DNA from 3 places in the Pseudomonas sp. p1(2021b) genome. Region 3 is predicted to be linked to each of the others. Evidence: predicted binding sites of a transcription regulator. Region 3 holds the regulator's gene; each other region holds the start of a gene.
The links. Region 3 encodes sigma-54, which starts transcription at its own class of promoters, with help from an activator protein. Its sites were predicted from a motif close to ANTGGCATNNANNTTGCTNT; they were not measured.
Positions count from the first base shown of each region.

Region 1: a site for sigma-54 is predicted at 3,392-3,411, ahead of K8374_RS07280 (CmpA/NrtA family ABC transporter substrate-binding protein). Genes of this name have one in related genera too.
Region 2: a site for sigma-54 is predicted at 4,931-4,950, ahead of glnK (P-II family nitrogen regulator). Genes of this name have one in related genera too.

Region 1 is NZ_CP083746.1:1,557,627-1,563,321, forward strand. It holds gene K8374_RS07265 (bifunctional protein-serine/threonine kinase/phosphatase) at 1-122, opposite strand, end outside; gene K8374_RS07270 (nitrate/nitrite transporter) at 132-1,343, opposite strand; gene K8374_RS07275 (ANTAR domain-containing response regulator) at 1,549-2,124, opposite strand; gene K8374_RS07280 (CmpA/NrtA family ABC transporter substrate-binding protein) at 2,136-3,350, opposite strand; gene K8374_RS07285 (quinone-dependent dihydroorotate dehydrogenase) at 3,479-4,504, shown strand; gene rmf (ribosome modulation factor) at 4,603-4,818, opposite strand; gene rlmKL (bifunctional 23S rRNA (guanine(2069)-N(7))-methyltransferase RlmK/23S rRNA (guanine(2445)-N(2))-methyltransferase RlmL) at 5,370-5,695, shown strand, end outside.
Region 2 is NZ_CP083746.1:5,005,528-5,011,222, forward strand. It holds gene K8374_RS23250 (DUF484 family protein) at 1-533, shown strand, start outside; gene xerC (tyrosine recombinase XerC) at 533-1,432, shown strand; gene K8374_RS23260 (HAD family hydrolase) at 1,429-2,124, shown strand; gene sutA (transcriptional regulator SutA) at 2,278-2,604, opposite strand; gene K8374_RS23270 (ammonium transporter) at 3,059-4,390, opposite strand; gene glnK (P-II family nitrogen regulator) at 4,434-4,772, opposite strand; gene K8374_RS23280 (accessory factor UbiK family protein) at 5,139-5,402, shown strand; gene K8374_RS23285 (YifB family Mg chelatase-like AAA ATPase) at 5,582-5,695, shown strand, end outside.
Region 3 is NZ_CP083746.1:4,129,037-4,134,731, reverse strand. It holds gene K8374_RS19270 (ZIP family metal transporter) at 1-670, shown strand, start outside; gene K8374_RS19265 (HPr family phosphocarrier protein) at 752-1,024, opposite strand; gene rapZ (RNase adapter RapZ) at 1,046-1,900, opposite strand; gene ptsN (PTS IIA-like nitrogen regulatory protein PtsN) at 1,903-2,367, opposite strand; gene hpf (ribosome hibernation-promoting factor, HPF/YfiA family) at 2,380-2,688, opposite strand; gene K8374_RS19245 (RNA polymerase factor sigma-54) at 2,766-4,259, opposite strand; gene lptB (LPS export ABC transporter ATP-binding protein) at 4,416-5,141, opposite strand; gene lptA (lipopolysaccharide transport periplasmic protein LptA) at 5,142-5,666, opposite strand; gene lptC (LPS export ABC transporter periplasmic protein LptC) at 5,653-5,695, opposite strand, start outside.

The DNA.
Region 1 (5,695 bases), 2.6 Mb from region 3:
GCGCACAGGTAGCCCTTGCTGGCGGCCAGCTCCGCAGCGGGCGTGACCAGGCGCAGGGCATCCTGGTTCTCGGCCCGTGGGCCGGTGGCCGTGGCTTGGGCGAAGCTCAACTGCAGGCTCATGGGCAGCCCTCAGACCCGCGCTGCGGTGACGGCCGCAGAGCCCCAGGTGGTGCGCCAGCGCTGCTTGACGCCGTGCAGGCCGAACCAGGCCAGCAGACCGAGGCTGGCGAACAACCACAGAGCCAGCTGGTAGTCGCCGGTATGTTGCTTGATCGCCCCCAACCCGGCGGCCAGAAGGAAGCCTCCGATGCCCCCGGCCATGCCGATGAGCCCTGTCATCACGCCGATCTCCTGGCGAAAGCGCTGGGGCACCAGCTGGAACACCGCGCCGTTGCCCGCGCCAAGGCCGAGCATGGCGCTGACGAACAGGGCCAGGGCCGCCACGGCGCTGGGCAGATTGAAGCCGACTGCAGCAATGCAGATGGCGGCGACGCTGTACATGGCCAACAAGGTACGGATCCCGCCGAACCGGTCGGCCAGGGCGCCGCCCAGGGGGCGCATCAGGCTGCCGGCGAATACGCAGGCGGCCGTATAGTAGCCGGCGGTCACCGGGCTCAGGCCGTACTGGTCGCTGAAATAGCCGGGCAGAGCACTGGCCAGGCCGATGAAGCCGCCGAAGGTTACGCTGTAGAAGAACATGAACCACCAGCTGTCACGATCGCCCAGGGCCTTGAGGTAGTCCGCCATGGCCTTGGGCTTGGGCCGCTGCGGCGCATTGCGTGCCAGCAGGGCGAACAAGGCCAGGGTCAGCACCAGGGGCAACAGGGCGAAGCCGAACACGTTGTTCCAGCCATAGGCCGCCGCCAGGGCAGGGGCCAGCAGGGCGGCGAACACCGTGCCGGAGTTGCCCGCACCCGCGATGCCCATGGCCTTGCCCTGGTGCTGGGGGGGATACCACTGCGAGGCCAGGGGCAGGGAGACAGCGAACGAGGCGCCGGCAAAGCCGAGGAACACGCCCAGCAGCAAGGCTTGTTCATAGCTCTGGATGCCCAGGTGCCAGGCGCAGGCCAAAGCTACGATCACCACCACCTGGCCGAGCAGCCCGGCAGTCTTCGGTGACAAGCGATCGACCAGCAGGCCCATGACGAAACGCAGCACGGCCCCGGCCAGGATCGGCGTGGCCACCATCAGGCCCCGTTGCTGTGCGCTGAGCCCGAGGTCGGTGGCGATCTGCACTGCCAAGGGGCCCAGCAGGTACCAGACCATGAAGCTCAGGTCGAAATACAGGAACGCGGCAAACAGGGTGGGCACATGCCCGGATTTCCAGAAGCTCGTATTCATCGAACACCTCGCGTGGCTGCAACGCTGGTCACGCCCTGGCTGTGCAGGGCTGGAACGAAAAAGACGCCGCTTCCCGCACCACGAGGGGAGGGGAGAGCGACGTCTTTGTCGGTAATCAAGTGAGGTAACCGCCGTTGGCTACCGGTGAGGTTTGCTCAGCAAGAGATGGGCCAACTGTTGACGGGGGGCTTTGGATTTTCGGTGCCTAGCCCAACATCTCGTGCATGGCGATGATCTGCTCGGCCACCTGGATCAGCTTCTGCTGTCGGCTCATGGCCTGGCGCCGCATCAGCGTGTAGGCCTGTTCCTCGTTGCAGTCTTTCATCTTCATCAACAGCCCTTTGGCTTGTTCGATGCGCTTGCGTTCGGCCAGTTGCTGGTCGCGAGCCAATAACTGCGCCTTGAGCGCCTGGTCGCTTTCGAAGCGGGCCATGGCCACGTCGAGGATCGGCTGCAGGCGCGTGGCCTGGATGCCTTCGACGATATAGGCGCTGACCCCGGCCTGGATCGCCTGGCGCATCACGCCCGGGTCGTGCTCGTCGGTGAACAGCACGATCGGGCGAGGACGGTCGCGGCTGACCAGTACCACCTGTTCCATCACATCCCGGCCCGGTGACTCTGTATCGATCAGAACCACGTCCGGGTGCACGGTTTCGACGCAGGTGGGCAGGTCGATGGTCAGCGCGCCCGCCTCGATCACCTCGAAGCCCGCCTCGATCAGGGCGCCCTTGAGGCGGCCGACTTTCTTTTCGGTATCGTCGATCAGCAGGATACGCAGCATGTTCGTGCTCCTCACAGTCCGGCTCGGGTGCCGAGGGCGTCATCCAGGGCATGCAGGCGGAAGCTGCGGGCGTAGCCGTAAGGGTCGCTGCCGTCCCAGCGGCTGCCGTCGATCATCAGGCTGCTGCGCATGAGGGGATAGGAGCACGGCACGCCGATGGCCTCGGCTGCCTGTCGGTAGAGCGACAGCTGCTGGACTTGGTGGGCGATTTTTAGGTAGTCCGGGTCTTCGCGCAGCAGGCCCCAGCGGCGGAACTGGGTCATGAACCACATGCCATCGGACAGGTAGGGCATGTTCGCCCGCCCCTGGTCGAACAGGCGCAGGGCGTGAGGGTCGTGCCACTGGTTGCCGAGGCCGTCCTGGTAGTCGCCGAGCAGTCGCGGTTCGATGCTGCCCAGTGGGGCGTCCAGGTAGGCCTTGCCGCTGAGCAGTTGGGCTGTGCTACGACGGTTTTCCTGGCATTGCTCGATGAATCGGCTGGCAGCCAGAACTGCTTTCACCAACGCCCGGGCACTGTTGGGGTATTGCTCGACGAATGAGCGGGTAGCGCCGAGGACTTTTTCCGGGTGGTCCGGCCAGATCGACTGGCTGGTCGCCAAGGTAAAGCCCAAGCCCTTGGCCACCGCATCGGCCGACCAGGGCTCGCCGACGCAAAAACCATCGATACGCCCGGCCTGCAGATGGGCAGCCATTTGCGCGGGTGGTACCACCACACTGCGCACGTCCTGCAGTGGATGGATACCCTGACTGGCCAGCCAATAGTACAGCCACATGGCGTGGGTGCCGGTGGGGAAGGTCTGGGCGAAGGTCAGGCGTGCGCCATGCTGGTGCACCAGGCGCGACAACGCCTCGGGGCTGGTCACGCCTTTGCGCTGCAGGGCAGGGGAGAGGTTCAGGGCCTGGGCGTTCTGGTTCAGGCCCATGAGTACGGCCATGGCATGGCGAGGTATGCCGCCCAGGCCCAGGTGCACGGCGTAGACCAGGCCATACAAGCAATGGGCGGCGTCCAGTTCACCACTGACCAGCTTGTCGCGCAGCCCGGCCCAGGAGGCCTGGCGCTTGAGGTTGAGGGTCAGGCCGTGCAGTTGGGCGAAGCCCTGGGTGGCGGCCACCACGACCGGCGCGCAGTCGGTCAGGGCCATGAAGCCGATGTCCAGGGAGGTTTTCTCGGGTGCATCGCTGCCGTTGACCCAGGCCAGGGGTGTCGTGGGGAGTGCTGTATTCAAGGGGGTCCTCGCCGGTACGGGGCTGTCTGCCTGTACCTTGCGAAGCAACCCATGTGCCAGCGCCCCTGTCGCCCGGGCCGCGCGCTGGCTATAATCGCCCGCTCACTCACCGCGAGTCTTGCCTGCCCATGTATACCCTGGCCCGCCAGCTGCTGTTCAAGCTTTCCCCGGAAACCTCCCACGACCTGTCCCTGGACCTGATCGGCGCCGGTGGCCGCCTCGGTCTGAACGGCCTGCTGTGCAAGCAGCCGGCGGCGTTGCCGGTAACGGTCATGGGCTTGAACTTCGCCAACCCGGTCGGCCTGGCCGCCGGCCTGGACAAGAACGGCGCGGCCATCGACGGTTTCGCCCAGCTGGGTTTCGGCTTCGTCGAGATCGGCACCGTGACCCCGCGCCCTCAGCCGGGCAACCCCAAGCCGCGTCTGTTCCGCCTGCCCGAAGCCACGGCGATCATCAACCGCATGGGGTTCAACAACCTCGGCGTCGATCACCTGCTGGCGCGGGTTCGCGCAGCGCGATATGACGGTGTGCTGGGCATCAACATCGGCAAGAACTTCGACACGCCGGTCGAGCGCGCGGTGGACGACTACCTGATTTGCCTGGAGAAGGTCTACGCCGACGCCAGCTATATCACCGTCAACGTCAGCTCGCCCAACACCCCAGGCCTGCGCACCTTGCAGTTCGGCGACTCGCTCAAGCAATTGCTGCAGGCCCTGGCGGTACGCCGCGAGCAGTTGGCCACCGAGCACGGCAAGCGCGTGCCCCTGGCCATCAAGATCGCCCCGGACATGACTGACGAGGAAACCGCGCTGGTGGCCTCGGCGCTGATGGAAACCGGCATGGACGCGGTGATCGCCACCAACACTACGCTCGGCCGCGAAGGCGTGCAGGGCCTGCCGTTCGGTGACGAGGCCGGTGGCCTGTCCGGTGCGCCGGTGCTGGAGAAGAGCACCCACACGGTGAAGGTATTGGCCGGTGAACTGGCCGGCAGGTTGCCGATCATCGCCGCGGGTGGGATCACCGAAGGGCGTCACGCAGCGGAAAAGATTGCCGCCGGCGCCAGCCTGGTGCAGGTGTACTCGGGCTTTATCTACAAGGGGCCTGCGCTGATCCGCGAGGCGGTGGATGCCATTGCGGCGATGCCTCGGCAATAAAGGAACGGGCATAAAAAAGGGCCCCTCGAGGGGCCCCTGGGCCTCAGCCCGCCGCCCGGATAGGGCGCGCATGGTGACTCGAATTCAGTGTCCTCGTCTCAGCCAACGGCGTGATTTTCGTTGAGTCTCTGGATGCCAGCGGTGCCGGTCATGCCATCCCAGTTGTCACCCCGTCCTTCGCGCCAGCCATTGATCCAGGCTTGACGTACGGACGGCAGGTTGAAGGGGCAAAGCTCGCGGGATTTGCCGGTGACCCCATACTGGTAGCCACGTGAATATGCTCTTTCCAACGGATCACGCTTAAGTCTTCTCATAGGGTGTTGCCCTCACTTGTTGACTGTAATGTCCCGTCGGCCTCTCCGAGGCCGGGCAGAATCGTTCTGCCGGTTTGCGCTCGCTGCCGGCGTGGCGAGCGGAAGGTGTTGCCTCGTTGCGAGACAACCTGAGGTCAGTTCTAACCAAAGCGAGTCACAGTGTGAATGATCGATTTGTCATAAGGACGTAACCTTTCCAAGGGTCAAAGGATAAGTAAATAAATGCGACTCAACTTGATTTATCGTTGAGCCCGCTATGATCAGGGTTTAGCGCTGCTGTGCAGTCATCTGGCCAGTGGTGCTGGACGATGACCGTAACAATTTGAAATGCGACGAAGGGTCACATTGGCGCTCCCGTCGCTGGAAATTTTCATACTGCCTGACGATCTAACCTCCTTTCGCCATGACGCGATGGGCTCGTCGATCAGGTGGCCCGGCCTTCCCTCAGTGGGCAAGGCCACCCGAGCGCCTGCTGGAAGGGCGCCCGGGCAAACTCAGGCGGGGCGATGCGTCGGCCCGTCACTCAACCAGCCCAAGGCTTTGGATTGCTCATGTCGGACCGTTTCGAACTCTATCTCACCTGCCCCAAAGGCCTGGAAGGCCTGCTCGCCGAGGAAGCCCGCAGCCTGGGCCTTGAAGAGGTGCGCGAGCACACCTCGGCGATCCGCGGCTCGGCCGACATGGAAACCGCCTACCGCCTGTGCCTGTGGTCGCGCCTGGCCAACCGCGTGCTGCTGGTGCTCAAGCGTTTTTCCATGAAGAACGCCGACGAGCTCTACGGCGGCGTCCATGGTGTCGACTGGCAGGACCACTTGATGCCCGACGGCACCCTGGCGGTGGAGTTCAGCGGCCACGGCTCAGGTATCGACAACACCCA
Region 2 (5,695 bases), 880 kb from region 3:
TGCTGCGCGACCGCAACATCGAGATGCGCCATCGCCTGTCGCAGCTGATGGACGTGGCTCGGGACAACGACCGGCTGTTCGACAAGACCCGACGGCTGATCCTCGACCTGCTCGACGCGGGCAGCCTGGAGGAAGTGGTGATGGCGGTCGAGGACAGCCTGCGCCAGGAATTCCAGGTGCCCTTCGTCAGCCTGATCCTGTTCGGCGAAACGGCCGCCCCGGTCGGTCGCTGGGCCAGCAATGGCGAGGCCCAGCAGGCCATCGGCGCGCTCCTGGGCAGTGGCAAGACGGTCAGCGGCAACCTGCGCGAGCACGAGCTGGCCTTCCTGTTCGGCGAGGAGCAACGCAAGGAAGTCGGCTCCAGCGCCGTGGCCGCCTTAGAATATCAGGGGCTGCATGGCGTGCTCGCAATCGGCAGCCGCGACCCGCAGCACTACAAGAGCAGCGTCGGCACCCTGTTCCTCGGCTACATCGCCGAAGTGCTCGGCCGCGTCGTCCCACGCTTCACCCAAACCCTGCGACCGGTGCGCTGATGGAACGCCAGCTGGAGGCTTATTGCGCACACCTGCGCAACGAGCGCCAGGTGTCCGACCACACCCTGCTGGCCTACCGTCGCGACCTGCAGAAAGTCATCGAATACTGCAACAGCCAAGGCATCGGCGGCTGGGAGGCGCTGCAGGTACAGCAACTGCGCCAGCTGGTCGCACGCCAGCACCACCACGGCCAGTCGTCGCGCAGCCTGGCACGCCTGCTCTCGGCAGTGCGGGGCCTGTACCGCTACCTCAACCGTGAAGGCCTGTGCCAGCACGATCCCGCCAACGGCCTATCGCCCCCCAAAGGTGAACGGCGCCTGCCCAAGACCCTGGATACCGACCGCGCGCTGCAACTGCTCGATGGCGGCGTCGATGACGACTTCATCGCCCGACGCGACCAGGCCATCCTCGAGCTGTTCTATTCGTCCGGGCTGCGCTTGTCGGAGCTGACCAACCTCGACATGGACCACCTGGACCTGGCCGGCGGGTTGGTCCAGGTCCTGGGCAAGGGCGGCAAGGCCCGCGTCCTGCCGGTCGGCCGCAAGGCCCGCGAGGCCCTGCAGGAGTGGTTCAGGCTGCGCGGTATCAGCGCCCCCCGGGACAACGCCGTGTTCGTCACCCGCCAGGGCAAACGCCTCGGCCCCCGCGCCATTCAAATACGGGTCAAGACTGCCGGCGAGCGCGAGCTCGGCCAGCACCTGCATCCGCACATGCTTCGCCATTCCTTCGCCAGCCACCTGCTGGAATCGTCCCAGGACCTGCGCGCCGTGCAGGAGATGCTCGGCCACGCCGACATCAGCACCACGCAGATCTACACCCACCTGGACTTCCAGCACCTGGCCGCGGTGTACGACAGCGCCCACCCTCGGGCCAAACGCAGCAAAGGCACAGACTCATGAGCATCAAGCTGATCACCTTCGACCTGGACGACACCCTGTGGGACACCGCACCCGTGATCGCCAGCGCCGAGATCGTCCTGCGCGACTGGCTCGAGGCCAACGCCCCGAGCCTGGGGCCGATCCCGGTCGAACATCTGTTCGCCATCCGTGAGCGCCTGGTACAAGCCGAGCCTGGCCTCAAGCACCGGATCAGCGCCCTGCGCCGCCGGGTGCTGTTCCATGCCCTGGAAGAAGTCGGCTACAGCGCAAAACAGGCCCAGGAACTGGCCAACGAAGGGTTCGAGGTATTCCTCCATGCCCGTCACCAGGTCGAGGTGTTCCCCGAAGTGCAACCGGTGCTGGAGATTCTGCGTCACCAGTACATCCTCGGCGTGGTCACCAATGGCAACGCCGATGTGCGTCGCCTGGGGCTGGCGGACTATTTCCGATTCGCCTTGTGCGCCGAGGACCTGGGCATCGGCAAGCCGGACCCGGCGCCTTTCCTGGAGGCACTGCGCCGTGGCGAGGTCGAGGCCAGCGCGGCCGTGCACATCGGCGACCACCCCGGCGACGACATCGCCGGCGCCCAGCGCGCCGGGCTGCGGGCGGTGTGGTTCAACCCCCAGGGTAAGGCCTGGGCGGGCGAGCAGGCGCCGAATGCCGAGATCCAGCGGCTTTCCCAGCTGCCGGACGTCCTGACCCGCTGGCGTTGACTGGGGGCGCGTTGCGCCCCTTTCGCGGGGCAAGCCCGCTCCTACAAGGATCGGCGCCGCTGTTGTAGGAGTGGGCTTGTCCCGCGATCAGGCCGGCAAGGCCATACACAAAAAAAGCCCGCAGCGACGGCGGGCTTTCTTGTGTTCAGCCACTCAGATAGGGCGGCTGCCGTACTTGTTGTCCGGCTTCTTGGGCGGGTCGGCGACCACGTTGGCTTCGACCTCTTGAACCTTGCCACCCCGTGCAAGAAACTCTTCCATGGCCTTGGCCAGCGCATCGCGCTCCTTCTGCTTGGCCTCCATGCTCGGCATCTCGTCTACCGAGACCGCTGCCTTGGATTTGCCCTTGGCGGCAGGTGCGGGGCTGTCGTCTTCGCCGGCATCTTCCGCGCCGTCGTCGGCTGCAGCTTCAAGGCCCTCATCGGCCTCGTCTTCGTCGCCTACTTCGAGGTCGTCATTTTCCAGATCGTCGTCGCTCATGTTCTACCTCATGACTTGCGAAAAGCAGGTTAGTTATAGACCAGTGGAGCCGTAGACCGGCGTCCACCAGTGAAAATTCAACTGGCCGTGGGTTGGCCACTGCCCGGGCATCCATCTCCTGATGGGAGACTGCCGCCCTGCAGGCCCTGCTCCTGGCAGTGCCTGAAAAATCATCGAGCCATCGGCCGGAAAAAAGCGCCGGCAATTACCTGCTGGCCATGCGCTATTGCAAGCCTAGCAAAGGGTTGAGAAGAGTGTGGACAGCTCATCGAACACCCTTCGGCGCGCATTCTAGCGCGCTCGTGAAAAAAGCAAAGCTCCCTGAACGCTTGGCAACCTGTAAGTTTTTTACGAATGTCACGAACGTGCCGGGTAAACCGTTTGCCCTACGCCAAACCACGAATTTCAGGCAGAAAAAAGCCCGGCGAACCGGGCAGTTTTCATCGCGTCGCGGTTACAGGTTGTAGCCGCGCTCGTTGTGCTGAGCCAGGTCGAGGCCGACCGACTCTTCTTCGTCATTGACCCGCAGCCCCATCAGGCCATCGAGCACCTTGAGGATCACGTAGGTAACGATGGCGGTATAGACGACAGTGAACAGCACGCCCTTGGTCTGCACCCAGACTTGCGCGCCAATGTCTTCGACCGCACCAAAGCCGCCCAGGGCAGGCGCTGCGAACACGCCGGTGAGGATGGCACCGACGATACCGCCGACTCCATGCACGCCGAAGGCATCCAGGGAGTCGTCGTAGCCGAGCTTGCGCTTGAGGCTGGTGGCGCAGAAATAGCAGATCACGCCCGAAGCCAGGCCGATCACCAGCGCGCCCATCGGGCCAACGGTACCGGCAGCCGGTGTGATGGCCACAAGGCCGGCGACCACACCCGAGGCGATGCCCAGGGCACTCGGTTTACCGTGGCCGATCCATTCGGCGAACATCCAGCCCAGTGCCGCGGCGGCGGTGGCGATCTGGGTGACCAGCATGGCCATGCCGGCGGTGCCGTTGGCGGCGGCGGCGGAACCTGCGTTGAAACCGAACCAGCCGATCCACAGCATGGCCGCGCCCATCAGGGTGTAGCCCAGGTTGTGCGGGGCCATCGGCGTGGTCGGGTAGCCCTTGCGCTTGCCCAGCACCAGGCAGCAGACCAGACCTGCGATACCCGCGTTGATGTGCACCACGGTGCCACCGGCGAAGTCCAGTACACCCCAGTCCCACATCAGCGCGCCGTCACCGCTCCATACCATGTGGGCGATCGGGGCGTAGACCAGGGTGAACCACACACCCATGAACACCAGCATGGCGGAGAACTTCATGCGCTCGGCGAAGGCACCGACGATCAGCGCCGGGGTGATGATGGCGAAGGTCATCTGGAAGGTGATGAACACCGCTTCGGGGAACAGCGCGGCAGCCGAGGTCAGGCTCTCAGGCGTCACACCGCTGAGGAAGGCCTTGGAAAAGCCGCCGACGAAGGAATTGAGGTTGACCACGCCCTTTTCCATACCGGAGGTATCGAACGCCAGGCTATAGCCGTAGACGACCCAGAGAATGCTCATCAGGCCGGTGATGGCGAAGCATTGCATCATCACCGACAGCACGTTCTTCGAGCGCACCATACCGCCGTAGAACAGTGCCAGGCCTGGAATGGTCATGAACAGCACCAGCGCCGTGGCGGTGAGCATCCAGGCGGTGTCGCCGGAGTTCAGCGCCGGGGCAGCTTCCTCTGCCAGGGCCAGGCCGGGCATTACGAGGGACAATAGGGCTCCTAGCCCTGCGATCTTGCGCAGAGTCATGTTGTTTTCTCCTGGGGCGTTGGGTTTGGTGAGGCTGTGGTGCTTAGATCGCGTCGGTATCGGTTTCGCCGGTACGGATGCGGATGGCCTGCTCCAGATTGACCACGAAGATCTTGCCGTCACCGATTTTGCCGGTGTTGGCCGCCTTGGTGATGGCTTCGATGACCCGGTCAAGATCCTTGTCGTCGATGGCGACGTCGATCTTCACCTTGGGCAGGAAATCGACCACGTACTCGGCACCGCGGTACAGCTCGGTATGGCCTTTCTGCCGACCGAAGCCTTTGACTTCGGTCACGGTGATGCCCTGCACGCCGATTTCCGACAGCGACTCGCGCACGTCGTCCAGCTTGAACGGCTTGATGATGGCAGTGACTAGCTTCATGAAACTTCTCCCGATTTGGTGGACTTGCCCCAGGAAAACAAACCCGTCTCAAGTCTAAGCGCAGCGCCTGGCTTTGTAACGCGCCGTCGGCGGCATCTGGCATCGCGTGCGCGCTGCCTGGTTCAAGGAACTGCATCAGTGCATGGCTCGCAGAGGTCTAAGCAGAAACCTTGCCAGTTCAAATAAAACTATGAAAAACAAAGAGTTACTGTGAATACGCTTGCTTGGCCAATCGCCATCAGGCAAAACGCGCACAATTAAGGTGCATGCGAGCCAGGCGCATTGCGCAAAAAATGTGCAGCGCGAGCCCCGCCAGGGCGCGTGTTACACTGCCCGCCTTTTCATTGATTCAGCGGACAGCCCAACATGCTCGCGCCAAAAGCCTTCCTCGATGCCCTGAGCGACCAGGCCTCCCGCCTGTTCAGCGGCGACACCGCCCAACCCCGCGCCGAACTGGAAAGCCAGTTCAAGGTCCTGATGCAAGGTGCCTTCAGCAAGCTGGACCTGGTCAGCCGGGACGAATTCGACAGCCAGATGGTCGTTCTGGCGCGCACCCGCGCCCGCCTGGAGGCGCTGGAGAAGCAACTGGCCGAGCTGGAGGCCCGGGTCGCGCCGCCTGCCCAGGAATGACAGCCGGTACCCCTGTGGGAGCGGGTTCACCGCCGAAGGACCGCACAGCGGCCCCAACCTGGCCTTGACCCGCTTCGCTGCAAAACCCCGACGCACTCTTTCGCGATTACCCTTCCCCAGGCGCTCTATGCTTGCCAAACCGCAGGAAGCGGTTCCCCACAAGCGACCACGGAGTGTCCATGTCCCTCGCCCTCGTCCACAGCCGCGCCCAGGTCGGAGTACTGGCGCCCGCTGTCAGCGTCGAAACCCACCTGGCCAACGGCCTCCCAACCCTGACCCTGGTCGGGCTGCCC
Region 3 (5,695 bases):
GACCGATACGTTATTGGGCTTCGGCGCGGGGGTGATGCTCGCGGCGACCGCGTTTTCGCTGGTCGTACCCGGGCTGGAGGCGGGCCGAGTTATGGGTTTCGGCCCTTGGACGGCTGGTGCTCTGGTCAGCTTCGGGCTGCTGTTAGGTGCCTTATGCCTGTTCATGGTGGGCCTGAAGACCTCTGGTGGGGCGCCCGAGGTCTTGGTTGAAGCGGGGAGTCAGCTGGCAATTCCCGCGCGTATCCGGTTGTTCGTGTTCGCTATCATCGCCCACAACATTCCAGAAGGCATGGCTATTGGCGTATCGGCCGCAGGTGACATGGCCGAGGCTGACAGCCTGGCCCTGGGTATCGCTTTACAGGATGTGCCCGAGGGGTTGGTGATCGCGTTGGTGTTGGCCGGGGCGGGGATGTCGCGCTTCAAGGCATTCCTGATAGGTGCGGCCTCTGGCTTGGTCGAACCTCTAGCAGCGGTGATCTGCGCCTGGCTGGTCAACATTGCCGAGCTGCTGTTGCCGTTAGGGCTGGCCTGTGCGGCAGGGGCGATGTTGTTGGTCGTTACCCAGGAGGTCATTCCGGAGTCGCGCAGCAATGGGCATCACCGTCTGGCCAGCCTGGGGCTTTGCGTTGGGTTCTGCGTGATGATGGTGATGGATACGACGATGTCTTGAAGGCCATGTTCACAACCTGGCGCCGGCTTGCTGGCGATAGGGTTGAACGTTACGCGACGCGCACGTCGTGCGCCCCGAGGGCTACTCGCCTTCGTCGAAGTAGTTGTTGATCAATTCGACCAGGGCATCCATGGCCTCGGTGTCCTGCTCGCCCTCGGTCATCAGGTGCACCTGGGTACCTTTGCCTGCGGCGAGCATCATCACCGCCATGATGCTCTTGCCATCCACCAGCTTGTCCGGCGCGCGCCCGACCCTGACCTGGCAGGGGAAGCGGCCGGCCACGCCGACGAACTTGGCCGCCGCCCGGGCATGCAGGCCAAGCTTGTTGATGATGGTGATTTCGCGGGCGGGCATCGTGGGGCGGATATCCTTGGGCTAGAGGTCGCGGTGGCGAACCTGGACGTTTTTCAGGGATTGTTGCAGCAACTGGCCCAAGCGCTCGGTCAGGTACACGGAACGATGGTGCCCGCCGGTGCAGCCGATGGCGATGGTGACATACGCACGGTTGCTGGCGGCGAAGCGGGGCAGCCATTTGAGCAGGTAGCTGGAGATATCCTGGAACATCTCCTCGACATCCGGCTGGGCGGCCAGGTAGTCGATCACCGGCTGGTCCAGCCCGGAATGCTCGCGCAACTCCGGCTTCCAGTACGGGTTGGGCAGGCAGCGTACGTCGAACACCAGGTCGGCGTCCACGGGCATGCCGCGCTTGAAACCGAAGGACTCGACCAGGAACGCGGTGCCGGGCTCGGGCTGGTTGAGCAGGCGCAGCTTGATCGAATCGCGCAACTGGTAGAGGTTCAGGTTGGTGGTGTCGATCTTCAGGTCGGCCAGATCGGAGATCGGGCCGAGCAGCTCGCTTTCGACCCGGATCGCCTCTGCCAGGGAGCGATTGGCGTTGGTCAGCGGGTGGCGCCGGCGGGTCTCGGAGAAGCGCTTGAGCAGTGTCTCCTCGTCGGCGTCCAGGTACAGCACGTCGCACTGGATATGCCGGCTCCGGGCCTCTTCGAGCAGGTCGGGAAAACGGGTCAGGTGGCTGGGCAGGTTGCGCGCGTCGATGGAGACGGCCACCTTCGGTTGCAACAGCTCGGTATTGATCAGTGCATTTTCGGCCAGTTGCGGCAACAACCCGGCGGGCAGGTTGTCGATGCAGTAGTAGCCGTTGTCTTCCAGGACATCGAGGGCGGTACTTTTGCCGGAGCCGGACCGGCCGCTGACGATGATCAGGCGCATGTTCAGTGCTCGTTCTGTGCGTCTAGGACTACCTGGTACAGGGCCTCGCTGCTGCCGGCGGCACGCAGGCGATCGCGGACCTCCTTGCGATCGAGCATGCTGGCGATCTGGCGCAGCAGTTCAAGGTGGGCATCGGTGGCCGCCTCGGGTACCAGCAGGACGAACAGCAGGTCCACGGGCGCGCCATCGATGGCGTCGTAGTCGATGGGAGCATCCAGGTGCAGCAGGGCGCTGACGGGCGCCGTGCAGCCTTCGAGCCGGCAGTGGGGGATGGCGATGCCATTGCCGAAGCCGGTGGAGCCCAGTTTCTCGCGGGCAACCAACTTTTCGAAGACGTCCTGCATCTCCAGTTCGGGAATTTGCTCGGCGATCAGGTTGGCGACCTTTTCCAGGGCGCGCTTCTTACTGCCGCCCGGCACGTTCACGAGGGAACGGCCGGGGGTCAGGATGGTTTCAAGTCGGATCATGGATGAGAGGGATCAGCGGGCGGCTGCACCTTGCAGCAGGCTTTGCTGTTTTTCCTTGTGTTTTTTCAGTTGGCGGTCGAGCTTGTCAGCCAGGGCATCGATCGCTGCATACATGTCTTGGTGTTCGGCGTTGGCAACCACTTCTCCGCCGGGAATCTGGAGCGTGGCCTCGACCTTCTGCTGCAGTTTCTCGACTTTCATGATCACCGTGACATTGGTGATCTTGTCGAAATGTCCTTCCACCCGGGCGAGCTTCTCGAGTACGTACTCACGCAGTGGTTGGGTGACTTCTACATGCTGTCCACTGATGTTGACTTGCATACAGCTTCTCCTTTGTTGCCCGTGCATAAAGGGCAGGTATTGCACCTGCCACTGAAACGCTATGGCACAGCCAGGGGCTACATCAGTCGCTTGCGCTCGCTCGACGGTGCGATGCCGAGGGACTCGCGGTACTTGGCGACGGTGCGACGGGCTACCTGGATGCCTTGTGCCTCCAGTAAACCAGCGATCTTGCTGTCACTCAATGGCTTTTTCTGATTTTCCGCCGCAACCAGTTTCTTGATGATCGCGCGGATCGCCGTAGACGAGCATTCACCGCCTTCGGAGGTGCTCACATGGCTCGAGAAAAAGTATTTCAATTCATAGATGCCACGCGGGGTATGCATGTATTTCTGCGTGGTGACCCGGGAAATGGTCGATTCGTGCATGCCGACCGCCTCGGCGATGTCGTGTAGCACCAACGGCTTCATCGCCTCGTCGCCCTGGTCGAGGAAGCCGCGCTGGTGCTCGACGATCTGGGTGGCGACCTTCATCAGCGTCTCGTTGCGGCTCTGCAGGCTCTTGATGAACCAGCGTGCCTCCTGCAACTGGTTGCGCATGAAGGTGTTGTCGGCGCTGGTGTCGGCGCGGCGGACGAAACCTGCGTATTGCGGGTTGACCCGCAGGCGCGGGATCGCTTCCTGGTTGAGCTCCACCAGCCAGCGGTCGTTGTCCTTGCGCACGATGACGTCGGGTACCACGTATTCCGGTTCGCTGGATTCGATCTGCGAGCCCGGGCGCGGGTTGAGGCTCTGTACCAGCTCGATGACCTGGCGCAGCTCATCTTCCTTGAGCTTCATGCGCCGCATCAGCTGGCTGTAGTCGCGGCTGCCGAGCAGGTCGATGAAGTCGCTGACCAGGCGCTGGGCTTCGGCCATCCATGGGGTGTCGGCCGGCAGCTGGCGCAGCTGCAGCAGCAGGCATTCGCCGAGGTTGCGTGCGCCGATGCCGGCAGGCTCGAACTGCTGGATGCGGTGCAGTACGGCTTCCACTTCATCCAGCTCGATATCCAGCTCGGGGTCGAAGCCTGCGCAGATTTCCTCGAGGCTGTCCTCCAGGTAGCCCTGGCCGTTGATGCTGTCGATCAGGGTCACGGCAATGAGCCGGTCGGTGTCGGACATCGGTGCCAGGTTCAACTGCCACAGCAGGTGGCTTTGCAGGCTCTCGCCGGTGGAGGTACGGGTAGTGAAGTCCCACTCGTCGTCATCGCTGGCCGGCAGGCTGCTGGCGCTGGTCTGGTAGATGTCTTCCCAGGCCGTGTCGACGGGCAGTTCGTTGGGGATGCGCTCGTTCCATTCGCCTTCTTCCAGGGTTTCGGCGCTGGCCGTGCTTTCCTGGAAGCTGTTGTCCTGGGCTTCGGCGACCGGCTTGCTCTCGGCGTTGTCGGCCATGGGGTCGCTGTTGTCGAAGTCGTCGCCGTCTTCCTGACGTTCGAGCATCGGGTTGGATTCCAGCGCTTCCTGAATTTCCTGTTGAAGGTCCAGGGTAGAGAGCTGGAGCAGACGGATGGCCTGTTGCAACTGCGGTGTCATCGTCAGTTGCTGGCCCATTTTTAGGACGAGCGATGGTTTCATGGCTGGGGCTTAATACCTTGTTCGCCGGCGCGCATGCGCCATCCACTACACGAAGGGCGCCGGGGCGCCAATTTTAAGCAAGTTATATGCCTGAAATTGTAGCGTTTGCCTAGAGCACTGCAACCTTTGCGGCAGTGCCCCGGGCAGACTCCGGGCTCAGAGTCGGAACTCGTGGCCCAGGTAGACCTCCTTGACCAGGTCATTGGCCAGGATAGTCTCGGCATCGCCTTCGGCGATCAGTTGTCCATCGTTGACGATGTAGGCGGTCTCGCAGATATCGAGCGTCTCGCGGACGTTGTGGTCGGTGATCAGCACACCGATGCCCTTGGCCTTGAGGTGATGGATGATCTGCTTGATATCGCCCACGGAAATCGGGTCGACACCGGCGAAGGGTTCGTCCAGCAGGATGAACTTCGGCGCGGTGGCCAATGCCCGTGCGATCTCGACGCGGCGGCGTTCGCCACCGGAGAGGCTCATGCCGAGGTTGTCACGGATGTGGCTGATGTGGAACTCCTGCAGCAGGCTTTCCAGCTCCTTGCGGCGGCCGTCGCGGTCGAGGTCCTTGCGGGTCTCGAGGATGGCCATGATGTTGTCGGCCACCGACAGTTTGCGGAAGATCGACGCTTCCTGGGGCAGGTAGCCGATGCCGGCGCGGGCGCGACCGTGCATGGGCTGGTGGCTGACGTCCAGGTTGTCGATCAGCACGCGGCCCTGGTCGGCGCGGACCAGGCCGACGATCATGTAGAAGCAGGTGGTCTTGCCGGCGCCGTTGGGGCCGAGCAGGCCGACGATCTGGCCGCTGTCGATCGACAGGCTGACGTCGCGGACGACCTGGCGGCCCTTGTAGCTCTTGGCCAGGTGCTGGGCTTTGAGGGTTGCCATTTACTCGGCCTTCTTCTTCGGCTGAATCACCATGTCGATGCGCTGACGGGGTGAGGTCACATTGCCACCGCGACCGGCGGTAGCCACCTGGGTCTTGGTGTTGTAGACGATCTTCTCGCCTTCGGTGGTGTTGCCTTCGTTCTCGACCTTGGCGCGGTCGGTGAGGATCACCATGTCCTTCTGCGCCTGGTACTGGATGGTCACGGCCCAGCCTTTCATCTTGTCGGGCTTGGCAGCGCTCTGCTGCTGCTCGAAGTACGCCAGGTTGCCCACCGAGGTGACCACGTCGATATCGCCGGAGGCGGCGCGGGTGATGGTCACGGTGTTGCCTTTGATCATCATCGAGCCCTGGGTGATGATCACGTCGCCGGTATAGGTGGCTACGCCTTGCTTGTCGTCCAGGTGAGCGTTGTCGGCCTGGATGCGGATAGGCTGGTCACGATCGTTGGGCAGGGCCAAGGCGCTCGCGCTTCCCAGTGCCGCGCTCAGGCTGAGCAAAAAGGGGAGGGTTTTAACGAGCCTCATACTGTCCTCTTACGTTGGACAGCAGGTCC